4 regions of the Paractinoplanes abujensis genome follow, and region 2 is predicted to be linked to each of the others. Evidence: riboswitches for the same ligand, from Rfam matches in the RefSeq annotation. Region 2 holds a riboswitch; each other region holds the start of a gene.
The links. A riboswitch is a leader RNA that binds a small molecule or an ion and turns the genes downstream of it on or off. The one in region 2 is predicted to bind cyclic di-AMP.

Region 1 (5,927 bases), 6.1 Mb from region 2:
GTGGCGCCGGCGGGGTGGGCAGCGAAGAGCCCGCCCCTCGTCGTTGAGGAGCGGGCCCGATCAGGAGGAGGCTAGACGGAGAGGGTCCAGCTGGTCAGGGTGCCGGTGTCGGCGCGGGCCGCGTCCTGCACGCGCAGGGTCCACTTGCCGTTGGCGGTCTCCGACGACAGGTCGACCGGGTAGCTCTGGTCGATGTTGTCGGTGCCACCGCCGGCCCGGTTGTGCAGCACGTAGGCCGTGCCGTCGGGGGCGATCAGGCTGACCACCAGGTCACCGATGTACGTGTGCTGGATCTTCACGTCGACCGAGCTGGCAGTGGACGGGGTGGCCGCGCACTGGCCCAGCTCGACCTCGCTGGTGACCGTGGTCAGGTCGGGGATCGGCACGGCCGTGGCGTTGGTGACGGTGCAGGCCGCGACGCTGCCGACCTTGACGGTCAGCGGCTTCGAGCGGGTCAGCGAGGCCGCGGTCGCGGTGATGGTGACCGGGCCGCTGGTCCGGGTGGCGTCCGGGGCGGCGCTCACGGTGATCGTGGTCGACTCCCCCGCCGTGACGGTGGCCGGCTCGAACGAGACGGTCACACCGGCCGGGGTGGCGCCGGCGCTGAAGGTGATCTCCTCGGCCTCGCCGTTGACCACTGCGGTGGTCGCCGTGACGGTCGTGGACTCGCCGGGGCCGACTGCGGCGTTGTCGGCGGACAGGGTCAGCGCGAAGGCGTTGCCGTCATAGCATTCCTCGTCGTTGCCGGCCACGTTGACCGAGGTCCACGCGGTCTGCACGGCCTTGTACTCGGCGCTGCACAGGCCGTACAGGTCGGTGGCGGCGGCCAGCGAGTAGGCGCGGGCGGTGTTGGCCGGCGTGGTCGTGTTCACGTAGCCGGTGTTCGAGACGAAGTACGCGTCGAGCGCCCGGAACCAGATCTTCGCGGCTTTCTCCTTGCCGATGCCGGTGACCGGCTCGGCGGCGCCGCAGACCGGCGAGGTCCCGTACGGGGTCGCGCCCGAACCTTCGGCCAGGTTGAAGAAGAAGTGGTTGGCCACGCCGGAGGAGTAGTGCACGTCGACGCTGCGCGTGGAGGTCGACCAGCAGCTGTGGGAACGCCCGTCGAGGGCCGGGTTGTACATGTAGCGCAGCGGCGAGCCGTTGCCGTTGATGTCGATCTTCTCGCCGATGTCGTAGTCGCCCGCGTCCTCGGTGCTGCCGGCGTGGAACTCGACCATGCTGCCGAAGATGTCGCTTGTGGCCTCGTTCAGGCCGCCCGATTCGCCCGAGTAGGTGAGCCCGCCCGGCACCACGTTCTCGGTGACGCCGTGCGACATCTCGTGCCCGGCCACGTCCAGCGCGACCAGCGGCTTGGCGTTGCCCGTGCCGTCGCCGTAGGTCATCTGGGCGCCGTCCCAGAAGGCGTTCACGTACGCGTTGCCGTAGTGCACGCGGGAGGGGACACCGCGCCCGTCGCCGAAGATGCCGTTGCGGCCGTGCACGTCCTTGAAGTAGTCGAACGTGACCGCGGCGCCGAAGTGGGCGTCCACGGCGGCCGACTGCCGGTCGGCGGGTGCGCCTGTGCCCCAGGTGTTGTCGGCGTCGGTGAACGTGGTGCAGGTGCCCGACGTGCGGTTGTTCATGTCGCAAGTGGAACCGTTACCGCGTACGGGATCGATCAGCGTGAAGGACTCCCCGGCCGGCGTCGATTCGAGCGCGACCGGGCCCGAGTAGATGCTGTTCCCGGTGCCCGCGATGTTCTCGATCTCGTCGTACGAGCCGACGACCTTGCCGGTCAGGGCGTCCGAGATGACGTGGAAACGGGACGGGGTCTGACCGTCGGGCTGCCAGCCGGTGATGACGGTCTCCCACGACAGCGTGCCGATGCCGCTGCTCGCGTCGACGAACAGCTCCGGCGTCCCGGCCTGGGTGATCGTGCCCCGGAACTGGCCCTTGGCCGTGGCGGCGGCGCCGGCGGCGGTGACCGACGGCTTGGTGCCGAGGCTGAGCGGTTTGGCCAGGCCGGCCGACGCACCGGCGAACTTCCCGGCCTTCGTACGGATGATCACGTCACCGCCGTAGACGCGCAAACCGTCGTAGGTGCGGGTGTAGCGGGTGATGCCGTTCTTGTTGCTGTAGACCGTGTAGCGGTCCTTGGCCGACTTCTTGATCGCCGATCCGGCCTGGTCGATGAGCGACGAGCCGGGGGTGACCGGCGCGGCGGACGCGGTTGTGGCGGTGGCCACCAGGCCCCCACTGGCCAGGGCGATGGCGCCGGCCAGCGCGACAGCAATTCTCACGTGTTTCCTCCCCACGAGGTACAGACATCCACGTCTGTCTATGCGAGAGATCCTCACAGTTCGCGGGACGGCGCGGGGAGAAATCGCCTGTAAAGTTTAAGTTTCCATTTAGTTGGGTCGATGTCCAGCTTGTCGCGGGGCAGCTCACGGGGCGAATTCGGGCACCGATCCGGCTGTCCACACAGTGGGACGCGGCGCGCGCGTCCGGCCCGATCGGCAAACCGGGCCGGACGCGCGGACGACTCAGAGGGCGAGCCGCTGACCGGGATAGATCAGGCTGGGGCTCTTGAGCACCGTCTTGTTGAGCTGGTAGAGCGCCTTCCAGCCGCCCTTGACGTGCTGCTTGGCCGCGATGGAGGCCAGCGTGTCACCGGAACGCACGACGTAGTGCTTGCCGGAAGCGGGCTTCTTGGCGGGCGCGGCCGGCTTCTTCGCGACCGGCTTGGCGGGGGTGCCACCCTTCTTGCCGCACGTGGGCCAGGCCCCGATGCCCTGCCCCTTCAGCACCTTCTCAGCGATCTTGATCTGCTCCGCCTTGGTGGCCTTGTTGGCGGTCGGGGCATATTTCGTTCCCCCGTACGCCTTCCAGGTGCTGCGGCTGAACTGCAGCCCACCGTAGTAGCCGTTGCCGGTGTTGATGCTCCAGTTGCCGCCGGACTCGCACTTGGCGACGGCGTCCCAGTTCACGCTCGCGGCCTGGGCCGGCGACGCGGGGCCGAGCAGGCCCACCGCGCCCGCGACGCCCGCGACCGTCAGGCCGAACGCGACACGGGTCTTCTTAGCGATCTGTGCCATGAAAGAGCTACCTCCACGCCTGCGAGGTGAGCTGTCGGGTTCGGGCTGGGCTGCCCGGCCGCGCGCAGGCGGCTTCACCCCGAGGCGCGCCGGCTGGGAACAGCGGCGCGCCGAGGAACTTGTGGGTCCCCCGCTCCATGCCTGGGTTCGTTTCCGCACGGGCGGCGGCAGGATTCGGCGTTCCGCCCGGGGTGCCCGCGACTGCGGGACTCGGCCGACGGTAACCAGGCGACGACCCGTACAGCCAAATCCGCGGGCCGAATCGTGAACTTCGACTCATCGATCCGGGAACCCTGGAGGCCCGTTCCTAGTCTCACTGGTGTGATCCGTGCCCTAGCAGCGTTTGTCCTGGTCTGTGGCGTGTTGGCGACCGCCGCGTGTGGTGGCGACAAGGTGCCCGGTGACGCCGCTCGCATCAAGGTGAAGCTGGTCGCGACCGACGCCGCCCCGGTGGCCCGGGCCGTCAACACGTTCGGCTTCGACCTGTTCGCCCAGCTCGACGAGAAGGACGCGAACACGGTCACGTCCCCGGTGTCGGTGTCCGTGCTGCTGGCCATGGTGTCGGCCGGCGCCGACGGGGACACCGCAGCCGAGATGGCGCGGGTGCTGGGTCTGCGCGAGGGTCAGGACGAGCGGGTCGGGGCGCTGCTGCGGGAGCTGGCCGACACCGAGGACGTGACGTTGTCGGTGTCCGACGCGCTGTACAACAACGGCCCGCTCGAGGACGACTACGCCGACTTCGTGCGGCACAGCTTCGGCGGCACCGTGGAGGACGCCGATCTGGGGTCGGCGGAGACGGCTGAGAAGATCGACGACTGGGTCGACGAGAACACCGGCGGCCGGATCAAGGGCATCGCGCGCGACCTCGGCCTGCCCAGCGCGCAAGCCACCCTCGTACTGCTCAATGCGGTGTACTTCCTGGGGACGTGGCAGAACGAGTTCCTCATCTTCCTCATCACGCGCGACGAGAAGTTCACCACTCCCGGCGGGCCGGTCACGGTGCCCACAATGCACCACTCGGGCGGTTCCTACGGCTATGCCGAGCGCGACGGCTTCCGCATGCTTCGTCTCCCGTACGGCGAAAACGGGCGCTACGGGATGGAGATCATCCTGGCTGAGGACGGCAAGATGGCCGGTGCCGCCGACTGGCAGGCGCTGAGCGGCAGCCTGGCCCCGCGCGGTTTCGAGGACATCGCGCTGCCCCGCTTCGAGCTGCGCTGGGCCGGCCAGCTCACCAAGCCGCTGCAGAAAATGGGCATGACCAGCGCGTTCGACCCGGCACGGGCGAACTTCCGGCCGATGTCACCGGACGGCCGACGGCTCGAGCAGGTGTATCACAAGACGTACATCCGGGTCGACGAGAAGGGTACCGAGGCGGCCGGAGTCACGGGCGGGGTCATGACGACCTCGGCCCAGGTGAACCCGGCCGTGTTCCGCGCCGACCGCCCGTTCCAGTTCACGATCTCCGACCGGCGGACCGGCACGATCCTGTTCCTGGGCGCCGTACGGGATCCGCGTTAACGCACGACGGTGACCGGGCATTTCGCGTACGCGGCGACGTGCTGACTGACCGAGCCGAGCACGAGACCCGCGAAGCCGCCGTGCCCGCGATGCCCGACCACCAGCAGGTTCTTGCCCTCCGACTCGTCGATCAGGACCTTCGCCGGGCGTCCCTGCCGGACCTGAGCCCGTACGGGCACCGGCGGGTCCTCCCCGAGCTCCTCCTTGATCACCTGGAGCAGCTCCTCGGTGGTGGCCTGGCTGGGCTCGGCCACCGCGTGTTCGGAAACGCTGGGCCCGCCCGCCGGTGGCAGCAGCGTGTGCTCCCACACGTTCAGCACGAGCAGCTCGGCGCCGTGGTCCGCCGCCTCGGCCGCGGCCCAGGTCAGGGCCTTACGGCTGCCGGGTGACCCATCGACGCCGACAACGATCGTCGTCCATGTGCTCATGCGCTCATTACAGGCCGTACGGCGTCCGCAGAGCAACGCCGCGGCCGGGAAACGGCGGCCAGACGCACGTATCGACATCTCTGCTTGCGAGTGCCCGCGGATCGGTTTAGCGTCGAATTCAAGTGTGATCCAGATCACGGTCGAAGGGGGATCCCCATGACCACCACGACGTCGGACACGGTTTCGACGGGATCCGGGGCGGCCGAGCACAAGCCACTGATGTCCAGCTCCGCCCTGCTGATGATGAACCTCGGCTTCTTCGGGGTGCAGTTCAGCTTCGGGCTCACCCAGTCCGCGGTGAACCCGCTGTTCCTGCTGATCGGCGCGAGTCCCGAGCAGCTGCCGATCCTCAACCTGGCCGGGCCCGTCACCGGTCTGCTCATCCAGCCCTTGATCGGAGCGATCAGCGACCGCACCTGGCATCCCCGGTTCGGCCGGCGACGACCGTTCATCGTGGTCGGCGCGATCCTGTGCGCGATCATCCTGTTCGCGTTCCCGTTCGTCGGCGTGCTGTGGCTCGGCGTGATCTGCTTCTGGCTGCTCGACGCGGGCAACAACACCTCGATGGAGCCGTACCGGGCGTTCATCTCCGACCGGCTGCCCAAGTCGCAACTGGCGCGCGGCTTCCTGACCCAGAGCATGTTCACCGGGGCCGGCGCCGTGCTGGCCAACGTGTCGCTCTTCGCGCTCCAGAAGGTCGAGGCCCTGCAGACCGAGGCGGGCAACGGGGTCCCGTACTGGATGTTCGCCTGCTTCATGATCGGCACCGTGTGCATCCTGCTCACAGTGCTCACGGCCATGGCCCGTACGCGGGAATTGAAGCCGTCGGACGACGAGCTCGAAGAGATGGCCAACGCGCCGCGCGGGCTGGGACCGGCCGTACGGGAGATCGCGGACGCCG
Region 2 (5,927 bases):
GACCGGGGCGATTTCAGCTCACTGCCGATGAAGACGTATTCGTCGGGCATGGCGGCCCGGCTGCGCTTCTCGATCGCCGCGGCCAAGAAGCACGACGTGCTGCTGATCGACGAGGCGCTGGCCACCGGTGACGCCAAGTTCCGCAAGCGCAGCGAGCAACGGGTGCGTGACCTGCGCAAGGAAGCCGGCACGGTCTTCCTGGTGAGCCACAGTGAGCAGTCGATCCGCGACACGTGCGAGCGCACCATCTGGCTGGAGTCCGGCGTGATCCGGGCCGATGGCCCGACCGAGGACGTGATGAAGGAGTACGAGACCTACGTCAACAAGTAGGTGGGTAGGTCTCGCACTCCGGGGACTTACCTGACCGACAAGTGCACGTGGTTCGTGTGGTCGCTCGAGGGGTCGCCGTTGCCCCTCGAGTACGCCTTCCAGCCGCTGGACGGCAACCAGATGCGTTTGAACCAGATGACGTAGAGCACGCCCAGCCGGTCCGAGTTGTTGATGAAGTAGTTGGCCAGGTTGGTCCCGTACGTCTTGTCACCACCCGACGCGACGCCGCCGAAACCCTTCTTCTCGGCCGCGAAGTCGCACGCCTGCCCCTTGGGGTGCTCGCCGCTGTTCTGCTCGCGGAAGCACGCCACGTAGCGCGTGAAGCCGTCCGCCTGGGCCTGCTTGAGCGCGTGCAGGGTCCGCGGCGTCAGGCAGCCGCTGGTGGTGGGATCGTTCTCGGAGCAGCTCTCGTCGGGCAGCGAGCCGTCCTTGTTACGCGGGGCGGGGGTGGCCTTGTCGCTGGACCCGCCGTCGGTCGACTCCGGGGCGTCCTCGCCGGTCCGGTCCGAGCCGCCGGTGTTGGCCGCCTTGAGCGCGTTCTCGGCCTGCACCTTGCGCTTGGCCATCGTGTTGACGTGCCCCTGCTGCTTGCGCACCTCGGCGTCGATGGCCAGCTTGGCCTTCCGCTGGCCGTCACGGGTGGCCTTGAGGTCGGCCACCACCTGGTTCTCGCGCACCGCAACCGTTTCGAGCGTCTCGGCGCGGTCGAGGAAGCCGCCGCCCGACTCGGCGCCGAGCAGCGCCGTCATCGGGCCGAGCCGGCCGGTCCGGTACGACTTCTGGATGATCTCGTCGATGGCTGCCTGCCGGGGGGCCAGGTCGGCGTCGAGCTCCTTGAGCTTGGCGGCGAGCTGGGCCTGCCGGGTCTTGGAGCGGGCCAGGGCCTCCTTGGCCTCGACGAAGCCCTTGGAGGCAGCCTCGAGTTGCTGGATCAGGGACTTGGGGGCGCCCTCGCCGTCGTCGCCGTTGTCACCCGGCGCCGCGGCGGCCGGTCCGGCCACCGCCAGGGTCAGCCCGGAGAGCGCGACGAGCAGGGCCAGCAGGGCCGCCGTTCGTCGCCGGACAGTCTTGTGCCGCACACCTGTTCCTTCCGTCGGCCGCCGACCGAGTTAGCTGACGGGTTCGGGACGGAAGTAATCCCTACCGCTGGTTAGCGGATTCACCCCGGAAAGATTGGTTCCCCGGTTCGCCCGGCAGGGCGATTAGGCGGCGGTCTCCTTGGGGGTGGAGACCGCCCCGACCATACCGACTTCATCACGAGATCGACAGTTATCACACGCGCTGCATTTCACCGGCGACGCCCCGTCACGGCAATTACAGAATGTGTTCGAGTGACTACTAAATTGCTCATTCTCTGGTCCTGAAGGAGCGCGAACTCTCGGGTAAACTAGCCGCCGGTTCTGCCGCCGTGGCGCCGCCCCCGAGGTGCCGGCAGACCACCGCCCAATCGCCGCGAGGCGAGCCGGGGAACCAGGTCAGTGGGGTGCATCCGCGCAAGCGGTAGGGATCGCTTCCGTCCCGAACCCGTCAGCTAACCCGGTCGGCGGTTTACCGGAAGGAACTGCATTGACCGTACGACCCCGCCGGTGGCTGATGCTTGCCCTGGCGCCGATCGTGGCCCTGTCTTTCCTGGCCGTGCCCTCCTCGCCGGCGCTGGCCGAGCCCGGCGACGACACCGCTCCGAGCGAGGGCAGCGCGGGTGACACGGTGGGCAAGAACGCCACCCTCGACGATGTGATCGAGTCCTCGAACCGGCGTTTCGTCGCGGCCCAGGCCGCCGTGACGAAATCCACAGCCGAGCAGAGGCGGCTCGCCAAGGAGATCAGACTGGCTGAAGGCAAGCGTCTCGCGCTGCTCCCCGAGGTCAACGCGATCGCCGGCCAGCAGTATCGAACTGGCCACCTGGGGGCGGCCAGCTTCCTGCTGGGCAGCCAGAACTCCGACGACTTCCTGGCCAAGGCGGTCTCGCTCGAAGAGATCAACGCGATGCAGGACCGCAAGCTGGCCGAGCTGAACAAGGTCATCAACGAGGTCAACACCAAGAAAGCCGCGCTCGACGCCGAGGTCAAGAAGCGTAAGACCAACCTCGTGGCCATGAGCAAGCAGAAGAAGGCGGCCAACGACGCGCTCGCGCTGGTCGGCGGCGAGAGCCTCACCCACGGCATCGTGCTGGCCAAATCGCCGGCCGCTGCTCCCGCGCCGCGCAATTCCGACGGCGGTTTCTCGCCCGAGGGTTGCAACGTCCAGGACGAGACCACGAGTGGCTGCGTGACGGCCCGCACAATGCACATGTACAAAGAGGTGAAGAAGGCCGGCTTCAATCGGTTCGTCGGCTGTCACCGCAACGGCGGGCCGTTCGAGCACCCGAAGGGCCGGGCCTGCGACTGGTCGTTGCAGAAGCGCGGCTTCGCACCCGCCCACAATGCCGATACCCGCACGTACGGCAACAACCTGATGGCTTTCCTGGTGCGTAATGCCGACAAGCTCGGCATCTATTACGTGATTTGGTACAAGCAGATCTGGTTCCCGGCCAGCGGCTGGAAGTCGTACAGCGGTCCGAGCGACCACACCGACCACGTGCACGTGTCGATGCTCTGACGACAGACCTGCGCAGAAGGGCCCCGGGGTGAACCCCGGGGCCCTTCTTCCATGCCAGGCGTCAGCTGGTCATGCGCCGCACCGGGGCGCGTCCGACCGGCTGGCTCGGGGCCGGGCCGACCGGGTGCGCCGGCGGGATCGGCACGGTCACCGGCTTGACCTGGGTGACCTCCACGTCCTTGCCGTGGTGGTTGACGACCAGGCGGGCCGAGCCGCCGCCGTTGCGCAGCGAATACGTCACCTCGTCGGCGGTCACGTTCACCCGCAGCCGCAGCCCGCGCCAGAGCAGCGAGAACTCCAGGTTGTTGATGCGGCTGGGCAGACGCGGGGCGAACGACAGCTGCCCGTTGAAGTCGCGCATGCCGCCCAGACCGGCCACCAGCGAGATCCACGTGCCGGCCAGCGAGGCGATGTGCAGACCGTCCCGCGAGTTCTGGTGGAGGTCGTGCAGGTCCATCAGGGCGGCCTCGCCCAGGTAGTCGTGCGCCAGTTCCAGGTGACCCACCTCGGCCGCCAGCACGGCCTGGACGCAGGCCGACAACGACGAGTCCCGGACCGTACGCGCGTCGTAGTAGGCGAAGTTGCGCGCCTTCTCCTCCGGCGTGAACGCGTCACCGCGGATGTACATCGCCATGACCAGGTCGGCCTGCTTGACCACCTGCTTGCGGTACAGGTCGAAATACGGGTAGTTGAGCAGCAGCGGGTACGCCTCGGGCGGGGTGTTCTCGAAGTCCCACTCCTGCAGCCGGGTGAAGCCCTCGGACTGCTGGTGCACGCCGAGCTCCCGGTCGTACGGGATGTGCACCGCGGCCGCCGCGTCCCGCCAGCTCGCCGTCTCCTCGTCGTCCACGCCCAGCTTGCGGGCCAGGTCGGGGTGGCGCTTGGCAGCGTCGGCGGCCGCCAGGAAGTTCTGCTGGGCCAGCAGGTTGGTGTAGATGTTGTCGTTGACCACGGCGGTGTACTCGTCGGGGCCGGTGACGCCGTCGATGTGGAAGCGGCCGTGCCGGTCGTGGTGGCCCAGCGAGCGCCACAGTCGCGCCGTCTCGACCAGCAGCTCGAGGCCGACCTCACGCTCGAAGTCGTAGTCGCCGGTGGCCTGCACGTAGCGGCGGACGGCGTCGGCGATGTCGGCACCGATGTGGAAGCCCGCAGTGCCGGCCGGCCAGTACGCCGAGCACTCCTGCCCGCGGATCGTGCGCCACGGGAAGGCCGCCCCCTGCAGGCCGAGCGTCTGGGCCCGCTCCCGGGCCAGATCGAGCGTGGAGTGCCGCCAGCGCAGCACGTCGGCCGCCGCGGAGGGCTGCGTGTAGGTCAGCGCCGGGAGCACGAAGGTCTCGGCGTCCCAGAACGTGTGGCCGTCGTAGCCGGGGCCGCTGAGGCCCTTGGAGCCGATCGGCCGCTGCTCGGCACGCGCACCCGCCTGGAGCGTGTGGAAGAGGCCGAAGCGGACGGCCTGCTGCACCTCGGGGTCGCCCTCGACCTTGACGTCGGAGTGGTCCCAGAAGGCGTCCAGATATTCGCGCTGGGCCTCGATCAGGCCCTCCCAGCCGTCCAGCCGGGCGCTGGCCAGTGCCGCGCCGACCTGGTCGCGCACGGCGGGCAGCGAGCGGTGGCTGGACCAGCCGTACGCCGCCAGCTTGACCACGCGTAGCTTCTGCCCCGGCTCGAGCTTGCAGGCCACCGTGGTGCGCAACCAGTCGGGGTGGCCCTCGGTGGTGACGGCGTGCTTGCCGGGCGCGTCGATCAGGTGCTCCATGGCTGCGGCCATGCGCAGGTCGCTGGCCTTGGTGCGGTGCACCAGCAGGCCACCGGTGCGCTGCTCGAGCACCTCCTCGGACTGCAGCGGGTGGTCGAGCACGGCGGCGACGCGCGGGTCCTTGCTCATCGGCGGGAGCTGCTCGTTGGCGACCAGCTCGGACTGCAGGATCAGCCGGGACGGGCCGTCGAGCGGCTCGACCTCGTACAGGAAAGCCACGACGGAGCGCTGGGTGAACGAGACCATGCGCACGGTGCGGACGCGAATGGCCTGGCCCGACGGGGAGACCCACTCGACAGTCCGCTCGAGCGTGCCGGCCCGCAGGTCGAGGACCCGCTCGTGGGACCGCAGCTCGCCGTAGCGCACGTCGAACGGCTCGTCGTCGACCAGCAGCCGCATGAGCTTGGCGTTGGTCACGTTGACCATGGTCTGGCCGGACTCGGGGAAGCCGTAGCCGGCCTCCGCGTACGGCAGCGGGCGGAGCTCGTAGAACGAGTTCAGGTAGGTGCCCGGCAGGCCGTGCGGCTCGCCCTCGTCCAAGTTTCCGCGTATCCCGATGTGTCCGTTGGCCAGCGCGAAGACCGACTCCGACTGGGCCAGCAGGTCCAGGTCGAGCCGCGTCTCGCGGATGTGCCACGGGTCCACGGGATAAGCCCGTTCACGGATCACGGTGGTGCCTCTCGAATGAGCAAGGAAAAGACTTGAAGATATAAACGCTGATACGTGCTCAGCGCGTCAGGAGTTCGGCCAAGTCCGTGACGACGATATCGGCACCGTTGTCGAGAAGCGCCTGAGTCTGACCCACCCGGTCGACCCCGATCACGATCCCGAACTGGCCGGCCCGGCCCGCGGCCACCCCGGCCTGGGCGTCCTCGTAGACGGCGCAGCTTTCCGGCGGGAGGCCGAGCTGCTCGGCGGCGTAGAGGAACGTGTCGGGTGCGGGCTTGCCCGGCAGCTTGCGCTCACGGGCGGTCACACCGTCCACGCGCACCTCGATGAGGTCGGCGATGCCCGCCGCCTCCAGCACGTCCTTGCAGTTGGCGCTGGCCGAGACGACGGCCCGGCGCAACCCGGCTTCCTTGGCGGCCTTGAGGTAGTCGACCGATCCTTCGTAGACCTGGACGGCGCCCTCTTTGATCTTCTGCAGGACGAGGATGTTCTTGCGGTTGCCGATGCCGTTCACGGTCTGCTGGTCGGGACCGTCATCCGGGGTGCCCTCGGGGAGGGTGATGTTCCGAGAGGC
Region 3 (5,927 bases), 6.0 Mb from region 2:
ATGGGCCGCGAAGTCGGCCGAGGCCTATCGCGCGATGGCCCGCACCCACGCGGAGTCGATCCAGGCGATGGGCCAGGTCGCCGATTTCATGGGCCGGACGAGCACGATCGTCGGGGCGATGGTCGGTGTCGTGCGCAACACGATCCGCGACATCGTGTCCGAAGTGATCGGCGCCTGCATCTCCAAGGCCATCCAGGCCTTGACCGTCGTGCTCATCCCCAAGGTCGCCGCCGAAGTCGCGATCCTGGTCGCCGAATGCAGCACGAAGGTGCTCAACCTGCTCAAGCAGCTGTTCGCGGCGATCAAGAAGCTGGGCGTGTTCACCAAGCAGATGGACGGCATCCTGCAGCAGATCGGCCAGTCCAGCCGTAACGTCCTGCGGCTGGAGGCGTTCCGGATCGAGGCGATCGGCACCGCGGGGGGCACGGGCCGCAGCGGCTTCAAGACCGCCTACGACCTGATCAGCGAGGGGCACAAGAACGTCTACGGCACAGTCGACAAGGTGATCCAGGAGACCGCCAAGGCCGCCCCGAAGACGAACGGGGCCCAGAACTCCGGGTCGACGGGCGATACCCTCAACGGCGACAACCCCACACCGACGCCCATCGATCTTCCGCTCTGAGCCCCGAGGAGCCGTCCCGTGGACCCGCAGAACGACCGGATCACCGACCGCCTCGCCCAGATCCGGGCCCGCGAGGCCGAACTCGACGCGGAGGAGGCCCGGGCGGCCGCCGCCCCGCCGCCGGTCGTCGAGCGTCGTGAGGGCAGCACGCTCCGGTCCGCCCTGTTCATGATCGTGACCGTCGTGATCGCACTGGCGCTGACCGGGTCGGCGGTGACGCTGTCCCGGCTGGCCGGGCGGAGCATGGACGACACCACCCGTACGGGAAAAGCCACCGTCCTCTCGTGTGTGCAGCACGGGCCGATCAGCACCAAGGGCTTCGGCTACTGGGACGCGTGCACGGCGTCGTTCGACTGGAACGACGGTCAGCAGACGCGGATGACGGTGTCCGCCGTGTTCACTTCGGACGACATCGGCAAGGTGATCGAGGTCGGCGACGCCGGGCGGTACCGGCAGAGCCAGCAACTGGCCCGGGCCGACGACGACTACCGGCCGTGGCTGCGCTGGATCGGCTACGGGCTGGGTTTCCTCGCGCTGGTCCCCGTGTTCCTCATCGTGATGATCGTCCGGGCGTCGTTCCGCCGCAAACGTTAGAAGCGGCGGCGCTGCCGGGACAGCGCCGCCGCGTCCTCCCCGGGTCCGGTTCAGCGGCGCCGGCTGCGGCGGGTCAAGGCCACGGCGGCCACACCGAGCAGGATCAGCAGCAGTCCCCCACCGGCCGCGGCGGCGATGTTCGCGCCGGTCAAAGCCAAAAAGCTTGCCCCCGTACGGGGTGACGGCCGTGCGACGGCAGGGGCCACCGGCGGAGCCGTCGCCGCGGCAGTGGCTTCGGCCGGGGCGGCGGGCTTCTCGAACGTTCTGAGCCTCGGCCGGATCGGGACGGTCAGCAGCGGCGGGGCGGACGCCTCGGCGTACAGGTGGCCGAGCGCGACGTCGAGCAGGTGCGCGCCGCCCGTCATGACCTCGACGCGCACTGCCGCGGCCTCCGCCCGTACGGCGTCTCCGGTCTTGTCCTGACGGACTGAGCCCAGCGAGATCTTGGCCGTCAGCAGCGACGACGACGTGAGACCACCCAGCAGCTCGACCCCGACGCCGGCGTCCCGCGCGTCGAGGGTGGCGGCCGGCCGGCCCGCCGCGGTCACCTCGAGCACAGCCGGGCGATAATCGACCTCGTCGTGGGCGGGAAAGCCGGTCGCGGTGACGGTCAGCGCGGGCTGCGTGACGACCTTGATCGACACCTGCTGCGGGGTGCCGGCGAACAGCGTCACATCGGACAGGGCCACCCCGGCGCCCGCGGTCACGGCGAGACGACCCTTTTTGCGTACGAGGTCGGTGCCGCTCCGGGCGGAGCCGGTGGGGCCCAGCTTCAGCAAGCTGGTGGGCTCGCCGGCTCCGGCCGGACGCATCGCGCGGATCGCCGGGATGGTGCCGCCCCCGCCCAACAACTGCGCACCGGCGAGCATCGTGGCGCTGCGGGTGAGCGGTCCCGTCCCACCGCAGCGGTACGCCTCTTCCCAGCGCGCGTCAGCGGTCGACTTACCCAGCCGGATGGTGGCCAGACCGCCGGCGTTGACACCGACCAGCCCTTTGTCGCCTACGCGGTGCCCGTTCTTGTCCGCGCGTTGCCCGAAGGCGTCCACGCGTTGCCCAGAGGTGGCCGCGCGCTGCTCAAAGGTGTCCACGCGCTGCCCGGAGGTGGCCGCGCGGTGCTCGGAGCTGTCCGCGCGCTGTCCAGAGGTGGCCGCGCGCTGCTCGGAGCTGTCCACGCGCTGCCCGGTGTCTGCGCGACGCCCAGAAGTGGCCGCGCGATGCTCGAAGTTGTCCACGCGCCGCCCAGAGTTGTCCACGCGCTGCCCGGTGTCTGCGCGACGCCCAGAAGTGGCCGCGCGATGCTCGAAGTTGTCCACGCGCCGCCCAGAGTTGTCCACGCGCTGCCCGGTGTCTGCGCGACGCCCAGAAGTGGCCGCGCGATGCTCGAAGTTGTCCACGCGCCGCCCAGAGTTGTCCACGCGCTGCCCGGTGTCTGCGCGACGCCCAGAAGTGGCCGCGCGGTGCTCGGAGGTGGCCGCGCGGTGCTCGGAGGTGGCCGCGCGAGGTCCGGAGTTGGCTGTCTGCCGGCCGGGCTCGGGATTCCCGATCTCGGGCGCCGGATCGGCGGCGGGCTGGTTGGGCGTGGGGGACGGGCCGCTTCCGGTTCGGGCTGGGGCGTCGGTCTCGGCCGGGCCGGGGCCGGAGGGCGCGCGGCTCTCGGCACCCGTGCCCGCCCGTGGGGCGCCGGGGACCCGCAGCCCGAGCAGTTCGGCGTCGGCGTAGCGGCCGGTGGCGACCGTACGGTGAGGGCTGCGTTCGCTGTCGACGTCGCCCCGGGCCGAGGCGAGCCGCACGTCGGTCAGCGCGGGCAGGTCGGGGCGCAGCACACCGGCATCGAGCACGGTGATCTTCGCGAGGGCAGCCCGGGCGGTGGCTGTGAAGCGGGCCCCTTCACATTCGTCAGCTCGTCCGTGCGTGCCGGCGGGCACCGCGACGACCGCTTCGCCGGAGGGTCCGTGCGAGGTAGCGGGCATAGCGGCGTGCGCTTCGGTGGGGACCGCGATGACCGCGAGGGCGGTCAGGGCGGCGGCCGCTCCGGAGAATGCAGGATACGTCCGGGGTGGGCGGCGGGAGCACGGGGTCGGCATGCAGGGGCCTCGCTTGATGATCGGCGACGTGTCCGGCTTGACCATCGAAAAGCCGTTTGCGGAGGGTACGGCCCTATCAGCGGGTTTGGCTCATCAGCACATTCCGGCAAGTCCGACATTGCTGGGCGTAACGGCTCGCCTGGATCCAACGAACGATCTTCCGGGTCGTCACCGGTCGATCATCCCTTGTAGAGACCCTGCCGCCACGAACGTGTCACCGCACGCCGCACCTCCCTCGATTCCGACGCAATCTTTCGTGAGCGCCGTCCAAAGTCAACAGCTACCTAAGAGATGCCTTAGGTTGCTGCGCGTAGTCGCGACGGGGTGCGGCTCAGGTGCCGGATCCCCCGCCGCCGCCTGTCCGGCCGACAAGTTGGGTGATGAGGGTCACCGGACCGGCGGCCCGAAATGACGCCGGTTGACCACGGCTCGTCCTGGGTGTCCGGAGCGACATCGGACGCGGATTCCGATGTGTGACCAGCGAGTTTTCTGGGGCGGCTGCGAAACATGGCGGATGGCCCGACCCGGCCGATCGTTGCCTGCGTGCCCCGAGCGGGGCACAAGCCAGGCCGCCCCGGGACGCCGAGTCCCGCCCACCACGGGACGGCCCGACCTGTCATCGACGGAACTTCAGTGGGCGGGAACGGGGGAACCAGAACGCCGGCCCGAGCGCCGGCTAGGGGTGAGGTCGCCTCACGCGACGGGCCGCCTTCAGGCCTAATCCGACAGCTAACCTCGCAGGCGGTTGAAGGACCGAGGATCGTCTTGTCTGTCTCCACGAAGCTGCGCCGCCTGCTCGTGCCGGCCGCGGCCGCGCTGATGTCGGCCACCCTGCTCGTCGCCCCGGCCCAGGCCGCTCACGTCTCTCCGGCTGCCGCCGCGTCGGCCGCCCTGGCCGCGCGTGGCAACGCGGTCGTCGCGGCCGCCCGGGCCCAGCGAGGCAAGCCCTACAGGTACGGGTCGCGCGGTCCCAACGCGTTCGACTGCTCGGGCCTGACCGGGTACGCCTACGCCAAGGCCCACGTCGCCCTGCCCCGCACGGCGCAGGCTCAGTACCGCGCGGCCAAAAAGATCACGGGTGCCGCGGTGCGGCCGGGTGACCTGGTCTTCTGGGTTTCGGGGAGCCGGGCCTACCACGTGGCCGTCTATGCGGGGGCGGGTCAGGTGTGGCATGCCCCGAAGCCTGGTGACCGGGTCAAGCTGGCCAAGATCTGGAACTGGAAGCAGGTTCGCTACGGGCGGGTCGCCGGCTGATCCGGTGACCTCCCGGACCTCCCGGACAGCAACCACTTGACGGTGTCGGCTCTGCCCGGTTTCCGGGCGGGCCGCCTCCGCCGCGGTCAGCGATCACGATTGGTCGTCGACCGGCCTGGGGCCGGCAGTCGTCCAGGTCAACGGCGCCCTCTTGATCAACTCCGGTGTGCCAACCCACCCCACCGGGGGACCCCCGACCCACCGCAGATTTTACCGGGTGGGGCCGATCTTGGCGGGGGTGCCTGTGGACGGCTCGGGATTGTGGACAACCGGGGAATCCTCAGCGGGGCGTGCCAGGCGAGCCGCCAGGCGGTCGACGCCGAGCAGCGCGGCCCCGAGGACGGCGAAGATCACGGCGAGCTCGGCGAACTGGCCGGCCACCCAGTCGTAGCCGTGGGTCGTGGGGTCGAGGAAGAAATACGGATAGCGGACGCTGACCGTGGGGAACAGGATGGCGCGGGTCACCGACGTCACGCCGTACGCCAGGGGGAACAGGATCCACAGGCCCAGGTCGCGCCACGGGGAGACACGGCGGGGGCCGAACAGCACCCAGTCGGTGAGGACCAGCAGCGGCACGGCGTAGTGAACCAGGAACATCGACCAGTTGGTGACGCGGCTCGCGGGATCGGCCACGGCCAGGCCGGGCAGCGGGTTCGCGCCGTTCTGCAGCATGAAGTGCGAGATCAGGCCGGTGATGACGATCCACAGGGTGACCGCGCCGCGCAGCCGGGGTGCGGCGGGGCCGGTCGTGCCGCGACGCACCATCCAATACAGGACCGCGCCGAAATAGCCCAGCGTGATCAGGTTGCTCTGGCACGTGTAATACACGATGCGGTGATCACCGATCAGCAGGCCGGCCAGGCCCGAGCCGACGATCAGCAGCCGCAGCCAGAACTGCGGAGTCAGCCAAACTCTCATCGCGCCTACCGTAGTGCGGCCTTCTGCACCTTGCCCATGGCGTTGCGGGGCAGGCCGTCGACCAGGTGCACCACGCGCGGACGTTTGTGCACGGACAGGCCGGCGGCGACGAAATCGATCAGTTCGCGCTCCGTCGTCCCGTCCGCGACCACGTACGCGGTGATCTGCTCCCCCAGGTCGGGGTGTGGGGAGCCGACGACGGCGGCCTCGCGGACCGCGGGATGCAGCAGCAACGCGTCCTCGACCTCACCCGCGCCGACCCGGTAGCCCCCGGTCTTGATCAGGTCGGTGGAGGCGCGCCCGACGATCCGGTGCCACCCGTCCGCGCCGATCGTGGCCACGTCACCGGTCTCGAACCAGCCGTCGCGCTCGGGCCGGCCGTGATGCAGGTAGCCGTCGAACAGCGTCGCCCCGCGCACCTGCAGATGCCCGATCTCGGGGCCGGGCGCCAGGGG
Region 4 (5,927 bases), 1.5 Mb from region 2:
ACCTGCCGGTTGTTTGTGCCGACGCCCGCGTACGTCACCCGTTCCGCGGCATTTCCCGGACGCCCGCCCGTACCGCCAGATCCCCATCCGCTCGTGCCCGTTGCCAATCGGGCTCGCCCTTGGCCGGACACGCGCCTGGCGCCGGGGAAGAGGCGCCAGGAGCGGGAGCGGCTGGAGATCTCGCAGTACGGAAGCGGCAGCGTCCGGGCCTTCGCGGGCCCAGTCGAGTGCCGTGCCTACAGTCCGCCGGGCAGCACCCCCTCCTCGATGTCGGCGAACTCGTCTTCGCTCGCCGCGAGGTAGTCCTCCCAGGACTGCTTGTCCCAGATCTCCACACGCGTGCTCGCGCCGATGACGACGAGCTCGCGATCGAGGGCCGCGTACTCCCGCAGATGGCCGGGGATGGTGACCCGCCCCTGCTTGTCCGGGACCTCGTCGTGCGCGCTGGCGAAGAAGACCCGGCTGTAAGCCCGGGCCGCCTTGTTGGTGACCGGCGCCTCACGCAGCTGACCGGCGATGCGCTGGAACTCCGGCATCGGGAACACATACAAGCAGCGCTCTTGCCCCTTGGTGATCACGACACCTCCCGCCAGCTCATCACGGAACTTCGCCGGAAGGATCAGCCGCCCCTTGTCGTCGAGGCGCGGAGTATGCGTGCCGAGAAACATCGGCCCCTACCCCCTGCCCCGGGCGGTTCGCGGTCCGCCTGTCAACTCGGGCCGGCAGGCCCCTCAGGTCTGGTTCGACTTTTCGGCCCTGCCACTGCGCTCCACTCTACTCCACTTCCCTCCACCCGCAAGCCGAATGAGCGGGGTCGCGAACCCCATTCGCAGACGAAACCGCAGCTCAACGAGGTGGGTGCGAAGTGGAGGGGCCAAGCATGATCAACCACGTCCGGTTTCCGACATCCTCCCGGGGCCCCTGTCAAGAACCATCCCAAACACGCCCAAACATCCCAGACGGCCACGATGTCAACCCCCACGGGGGAGGAAAGTGGAGGACGAAGGGGCGATGCCCTGCTGGTCGCCGACCCCTGACTCGCCCACCCCTGACTCGCCCCACCCCTGACCCGCCCTCCCAGGGGGCCCACCGCCACCGCAGATTGTGGTCAAAATCGTGGATCTTGGGGCGCGGCCCTGTGGACAACCCCGGACTGTGGACAACGCCCTGATCAAGGGGCTTCGGGTGTAAGGCGAGGGCCCTATATATAGGTGGCGGCCCGGCGGCACAGCAGAGCCGGCGGGCGGCACGGCGGCACGGCCGGCGGACGGCACGGCTGGCGGCGGAGCTTGGGCAGCACGGAACGGGAGGGCGCGGCCGGGGTGGCCAAGGCCGCCAGGAAGCGGAAGCGGCGCAGGACAGGGAGGCGTCGGCCGGACCGGGCGCACGCAGAGCGGACCAGACCGGCCGCGGACAGAGCAGGCTGGGCGTTGGCAGAACGGGCCCGGCCGGGCGCGGTTAGAGCGGGACCGGACGTGAAGAAACGCCGGGCCGCGTGGGGCGGCCCGGCGTTCCGGGGATGGGGTGGCGCTGGGGTGCGGTCCGGCCGCAGCAGGTGGGCAGCGGGGATGAGCGACCGGGATGGGGGAAACGTGGCGGGTCACCCGGCGCGAGGAACGGCAGCTCGGGACTGCCGGGCCGGACGCGTACGGGAGAAAGCCGACGTGGCGTGACAGCGGGACGCGCCCGAACCGGACACGTCCCGCTGAGTCAGGCTCGGCGTCAGACCAGACGGCGAACCACGTAGTTCGAGCCGATCATCTTGCGCTTCGACACCCGCGCGCCGGTGTGCGGGGAGTCGTACATGTAGCCGCTGCCGGCGTAGATGCCGGCGTGGTAACCGTACGAGCCGTTACGGAAGATGATCAGGTCGCCGATCTGCTTGCTGCCCTTGGCGACCGACTTGCCGTACTTCTGCTGCGAGTTGGCCTTGTGGGGCAGGCTCTTGCCGACTGCCTTCTTGTAGACCCACATGGTGTAGCCCGAGCAGTCGAAGCGGGAGGGGCCGGACGCGCCGTACTTGTACAGCGAGCCGACGTGCTTCTTCGCCTCGTTGATGATCTTGGTGCGAGCGGGGGCCGACTTCGGCTTGACGGTCACCGAGAACTTGCCGCCGGCCGCCGCCTTGTAGGTCGGCGTGCCCACGTAGTAGGCGCGAACCGCGCCGCTCACGTGCGGCTCGCCGGTCAGCGTGACGCTGCCGCTCTTGCCCAGCGTCTTGGCCGACAGGTTGACCCACTTGCTCTTGCGGAGCGCCTGCAGTCGCACGGTCCCCGAAGTGATCACCTTGCCGTTGGCCGGGTTGATGTACTTCGCGGTGACCTTGATCTTGCCGCCGTAGGTGACGGACCGCGTGGAGATGGAGCTGCGGACCGACGGCTTGACCTTCGCCTTGGCGGCAGCCGCCGCGGTGACGATCGGGGCCGCGCTGGCGGGCGACGGGGCGATCAGCTGGCCTGCGCAGAGGCAGAGACCCAGAGACAGTGCGATGGCGCCGGCACCGAGCGAACGGCGGCCACGGCTCGAACTGTGTTCGTGCACGGTAGAGATATCCCTCCGGCACGCCTGCGAGGTTAGCTGTCGGGTTCGGGCGGGAAGGTGTGCCCGGTCGCCGGAGCGACTTCACCCCAAGGTTCTCCGTGATCGCCACCGGAGCGGGTGGCGGCGGAGTGAACCGGAAATGGTTCCCCCGTCCCTGCCCCCGTATGCCTTTGTGGTTGTTCATGGTGCGGGTGGTCGAGACGACCGGCCCGGGGCAGGGCTCGGCGTAAGCCAGGTCGTCGCGAGTCAGGCAGCGGGTGCTGCCGGCCAGACCTTGCTACACCGATTCCGGGCGCTCTGGGGGAACCGGTTCAGTAACAGAGAGTGTTTGGCACAGTGGACAGTGTCCGATTTGTTACTAGGCGGCAAGAATTGCCATGACGACTCGTGATTGGTGAATTACCGAGGGTCGAAGGTTACGCGTGAATCAGAACACATTTTTGCTCGGAACCATTCGGGTGACGCACACCGCAATTTCACTCTTCCGCCGTTCAAACCTTTCTCACCGGCGAAAATGGTCACTGGTAAATGGCTGGGCCGGAGGGTGGGGAGGAGACGGCCGGCCGGGTGTCCGGAACCGGATGCTCGGCAACTCGACGTGACAGCCGGGTCCGGTACGCTCGTCTCCCGTGACGGACGGGAAAATGCCCCTGCGGGCCAAGGTCGCGACGTCGGTGTCGAAGACGGCGGCCGCACTCTCCAGGGCCGCCGGGCGCGGCGACGGCTCGGTCATCGGCGGCTGGATCGGTCTGAAGATCGACCCTGATCTGCTGCGCAACCTGGCCGCCGGGCGCGCGATCGCGCTGGTGTCCGGCACCAACGGCAAGACCACCACGACCCGGCTGGCGGCGGCCGGCCTGGGCGTGCTCGGCCCGGTGGCCACCAACTCGTTCGGCGCCAACATGCCCACGGGGCACACCTCGGCCCTGGCCAAGGCGGGCTCGACCCCGTTCGCGGTGCTCGAGGTCGACGAGCACTACCTGGCCCGGGTGATCGACGAGACCAACCCGCGCGTGGTGGCGCTGCTCAACCTCTCGCGCGACCAGCTCGACCGGGCCAAAGAGGTCGCGATGATGGCCCAGATGTGGCGCACCGCGCTGGCCGGGCACCCCGACATCTCGGTGGTGGCCAACGCCGACGACCCGATGGTCGTGTGGGCGGCCCGGGGCTCGTCGCACATCACCTGGTTCAGCGCCGGCCAGCGCTGGACCGACGACTCGGTGGTGTGCCCCGAGAGCGGCGACCCGATCGAGCGGGCCAACGGCGACTGGTGGTGCACGGGCTGCCCGCTGCGCCGCCCGCAGGCCCAGTGGCGCGTCGAGGACGACGGCGTCATCGACCCCCGCGGCGACTGGCACCTGGTCAAGCTGCAGCTGCCGGGCACGGTCAACCTGGGCAACGCGGCCACCGCGCTGGCCGTGGCGGCCGAGTTCGGCGTGCGGCCCATCGAGGCGCTCCCCCGGCTGGCCACGGTGGCCTCCATCGCCGGGCGGTACGCGCAGGTCGACCGGGACGGCCGCAACATCCGCCTGCTGCTGGCCAAGAACCCGGCCAGCTGGCTCGAGGCGTTCGACATGGCCGAGCAGGCGCCGACGCTGCTCTCCATCAACGCCCGCGACCCCGACGGTTTCGACACCTCGTGGCTCTACGACGTCGATTTCTCGCCCCTGCACGACCGGCCGGTGCTGATCACCGGCGAGCGGGCGTTCGACCTCGCCGTACGCCTCGAGGTGAACGGAATCGGTTTCCGGCACGTGTTGAGTTTCGAGGAGGCGCTCCGGTCGGTGCCGCCGGGCCGCCTCGAGGTGATCGCCAACTACACGGCGTTCCAGGACATCCGAGCGGAGTTGGACCGTGTCAACTGAGAGCGTCCTGCGCATCGTCTGGATCTATCCGGACCTGCTCTCCACGTACGGGGACCGGGGCAACCTGCTGATCCTGGGCCGGCGGGCGGCCATGCGCGGCATCCCCGTCGAGACGTATTCCGTACGCTCCGACCAGCCCATGCCCTCGACAGCCGACATCTATCTGATCGGCGGCGGCGAGGACGGCCCGCAGGCCCTGGCGGCCCAGCGGCTGATCACCGACGGCGGCCTGCACCGGGCGGTCAACCAGGGCGCGGCCGTGCTGGCCATCTGCGCGGGTTACCAGTTGTTCGGTCACTCGTTCTTCGCCAAGGGGGCCAAGTGCCCCGGCCTGGGGCTGCTCGACCTGCATTCCGACCGCGGCGAGACCCGTGCGGTGGGTGAGATCCGGGGGGACATCGACCCGCGGCTGGGCCTGCCCCCGCTGACCGGTTTCGAGAACCACGGCGGGCGTACGCACCTCGGGCCCGGGGTGGCGCCGCTCGCCCGGGTGACGGCCGGGGTTGGCAATGACGGGCAAACCGAGGGAGCCTGGCACGGGAAGATCCTGGGCACCTACTCGCACGGCCCGGCTTTGGCTCGCAACCCAGCTATAGCCGATCTGCTACTGCGTTGGGCGATCGGCGCGGATAGTCTTTCCCCGGTCGACGACACCTGGCCCGACAAACTGCGAGCGGAACGCCTCGCCGCAGCCGGCTCCTGAAACAGACCCGACGAGCAAGGGACGGTACGCCTGCATGACTGACATCCTGATCGCCCCGCGGGGCGTGAATCTCGCGGCGGATACTCAGGTTTCTCAGCCCCAGCAGACCACCGGCGAAAAGTCCGAGATGGGCTGGAAGCGCCGACTCGTCCGGTTCGGCGTTCTCGGTGTCGTCGTCGGGGGCATCGCGGCCGCGGCCGCGGTGCTGCCGATCCGCGAGATCGCCGACACCGTCGCCGCCCTCGGCCCCGCGGCCGCCGTCGGCATCGCGGTCATCGGCGGTCTCCTGCTCTCGGTGCTCGTCCCCCGCACGGCGATCACGCTGGCCTGCGGCGCCCTGCTGGGTGCGGCCACCGGCGCGGCGACCGCCCTGGCCGCGGCCGTGATCGCGGCCGCCGCCACCTACTACGCGGGCCGCTGGGTCGGCCGGGGCGCGCTGGCCGCCCGCTCCGGCGGCAAGCTCGACCGTCTCGACGGCTGGCTCAACCGTCGTGGCCTCTCGGCTGTGCTGCTCGTCCGGTTCCTGCCGCTGGCCCCGTTCGGCCTGGTCGGCTACGCGTACGGCACCACCAGCGTCTGCCGCAAGCGTTACCTGCTGGGCACCACGCTGGCCTCGATCCCGTCGGCCATCTCGTACGCGGTGATCGGCGCGGCAGTCGTCAAGCCGGGCGAGATGAGCCCGCTGTCGCTGGCCCCGGCCCTCATCGGTTTCACCCTGACCACCAGCATCGTCCTCTGGTGGAAGCGCTCGGCCAAGAAGGCCGCCGCCACAGCAGCCTGATCAACGGAAAAGGCCCACCTCGGACGAGGTGGGCCTT

Region 1: another riboswitch for cyclic di-AMP. It lies ahead of BKA14_RS01055 (LysM peptidoglycan-binding domain-containing protein); the one in region 2 lies ahead of BKA14_RS29200 (coiled-coil domain-containing protein).
Region 3: another riboswitch for cyclic di-AMP. It lies ahead of BKA14_RS01245 (C40 family peptidase); the one in region 2 lies ahead of BKA14_RS29200 (coiled-coil domain-containing protein).
Region 4: another riboswitch for cyclic di-AMP. It lies ahead of BKA14_RS22235 (C40 family peptidase); the one in region 2 lies ahead of BKA14_RS29200 (coiled-coil domain-containing protein).

What each region holds. Positions count from the first base shown of each region.
Region 1 covers NZ_JACHMF010000001.1:305,003-310,929, reverse strand. The annotation lists gene BKA14_RS01065 (glycoside hydrolase) at 1-1, opposite strand, end outside; gene BKA14_RS01060 (M4 family metallopeptidase) at 72-2,282, opposite strand; gene BKA14_RS01055 (LysM peptidoglycan-binding domain-containing protein) at 2,526-3,077, opposite strand; cyclic di-AMP (ydaO/yuaA leader) riboswitch at 3,080-3,237, opposite strand; gene BKA14_RS01050 (serpin family protein) at 3,438-4,598, shown strand; gene BKA14_RS01045 (universal stress protein) at 4,595-5,026, opposite strand; gene BKA14_RS01040 (universal stress protein) at 5,183-5,927, shown strand, end outside.
Region 2 covers NZ_JACHMF010000001.1:6,392,037-6,397,963, forward strand. The annotation lists gene BKA14_RS29190 (ABC transporter ATP-binding protein) at 1-330, shown strand, start outside; gene BKA14_RS29195 (coiled-coil domain-containing protein) at 357-1,409, opposite strand; cyclic di-AMP (ydaO/yuaA leader) riboswitch at 1,413-1,549, opposite strand; cyclic di-AMP (ydaO/yuaA leader) riboswitch at 1,761-1,893, shown strand; gene BKA14_RS29200 (coiled-coil domain-containing protein) at 1,897-2,928, shown strand; gene BKA14_RS29205 (glycoside hydrolase family 65 protein) at 2,990-5,353, opposite strand; gene BKA14_RS29210 (HAD family hydrolase) at 5,412-5,927, opposite strand, start outside.
Region 3 covers NZ_JACHMF010000001.1:349,291-355,217, reverse strand. The annotation lists gene BKA14_RS01260 (hypothetical protein) at 1-622, shown strand, start outside; gene BKA14_RS01255 (DUF6346 domain-containing protein) at 641-1,216, shown strand; gene BKA14_RS01250 (hypothetical protein) at 1,267-3,054, opposite strand; cyclic di-AMP (ydaO/yuaA leader) riboswitch at 3,911-4,060, shown strand; gene BKA14_RS01245 (C40 family peptidase) at 4,066-4,554, shown strand; gene BKA14_RS01240 (Pr6Pr family membrane protein) at 4,765-5,472, opposite strand; gene BKA14_RS01235 (acyl-CoA synthetase) at 5,478-5,927, opposite strand, start outside.
Region 4 covers NZ_JACHMF010000001.1:4,931,852-4,937,778, forward strand. The annotation lists gene mraZ (division/cell wall cluster transcriptional repressor MraZ) at 237-668, opposite strand; gene BKA14_RS22235 (C40 family peptidase) at 1,723-2,541, opposite strand; cyclic di-AMP (ydaO/yuaA leader) riboswitch at 2,548-2,726, opposite strand; gene BKA14_RS22240 (MurT ligase domain-containing protein) at 3,186-4,406, shown strand; gene BKA14_RS22245 (type 1 glutamine amidotransferase) at 4,396-5,109, shown strand; gene BKA14_RS22250 (TVP38/TMEM64 family protein) at 5,144-5,890, shown strand.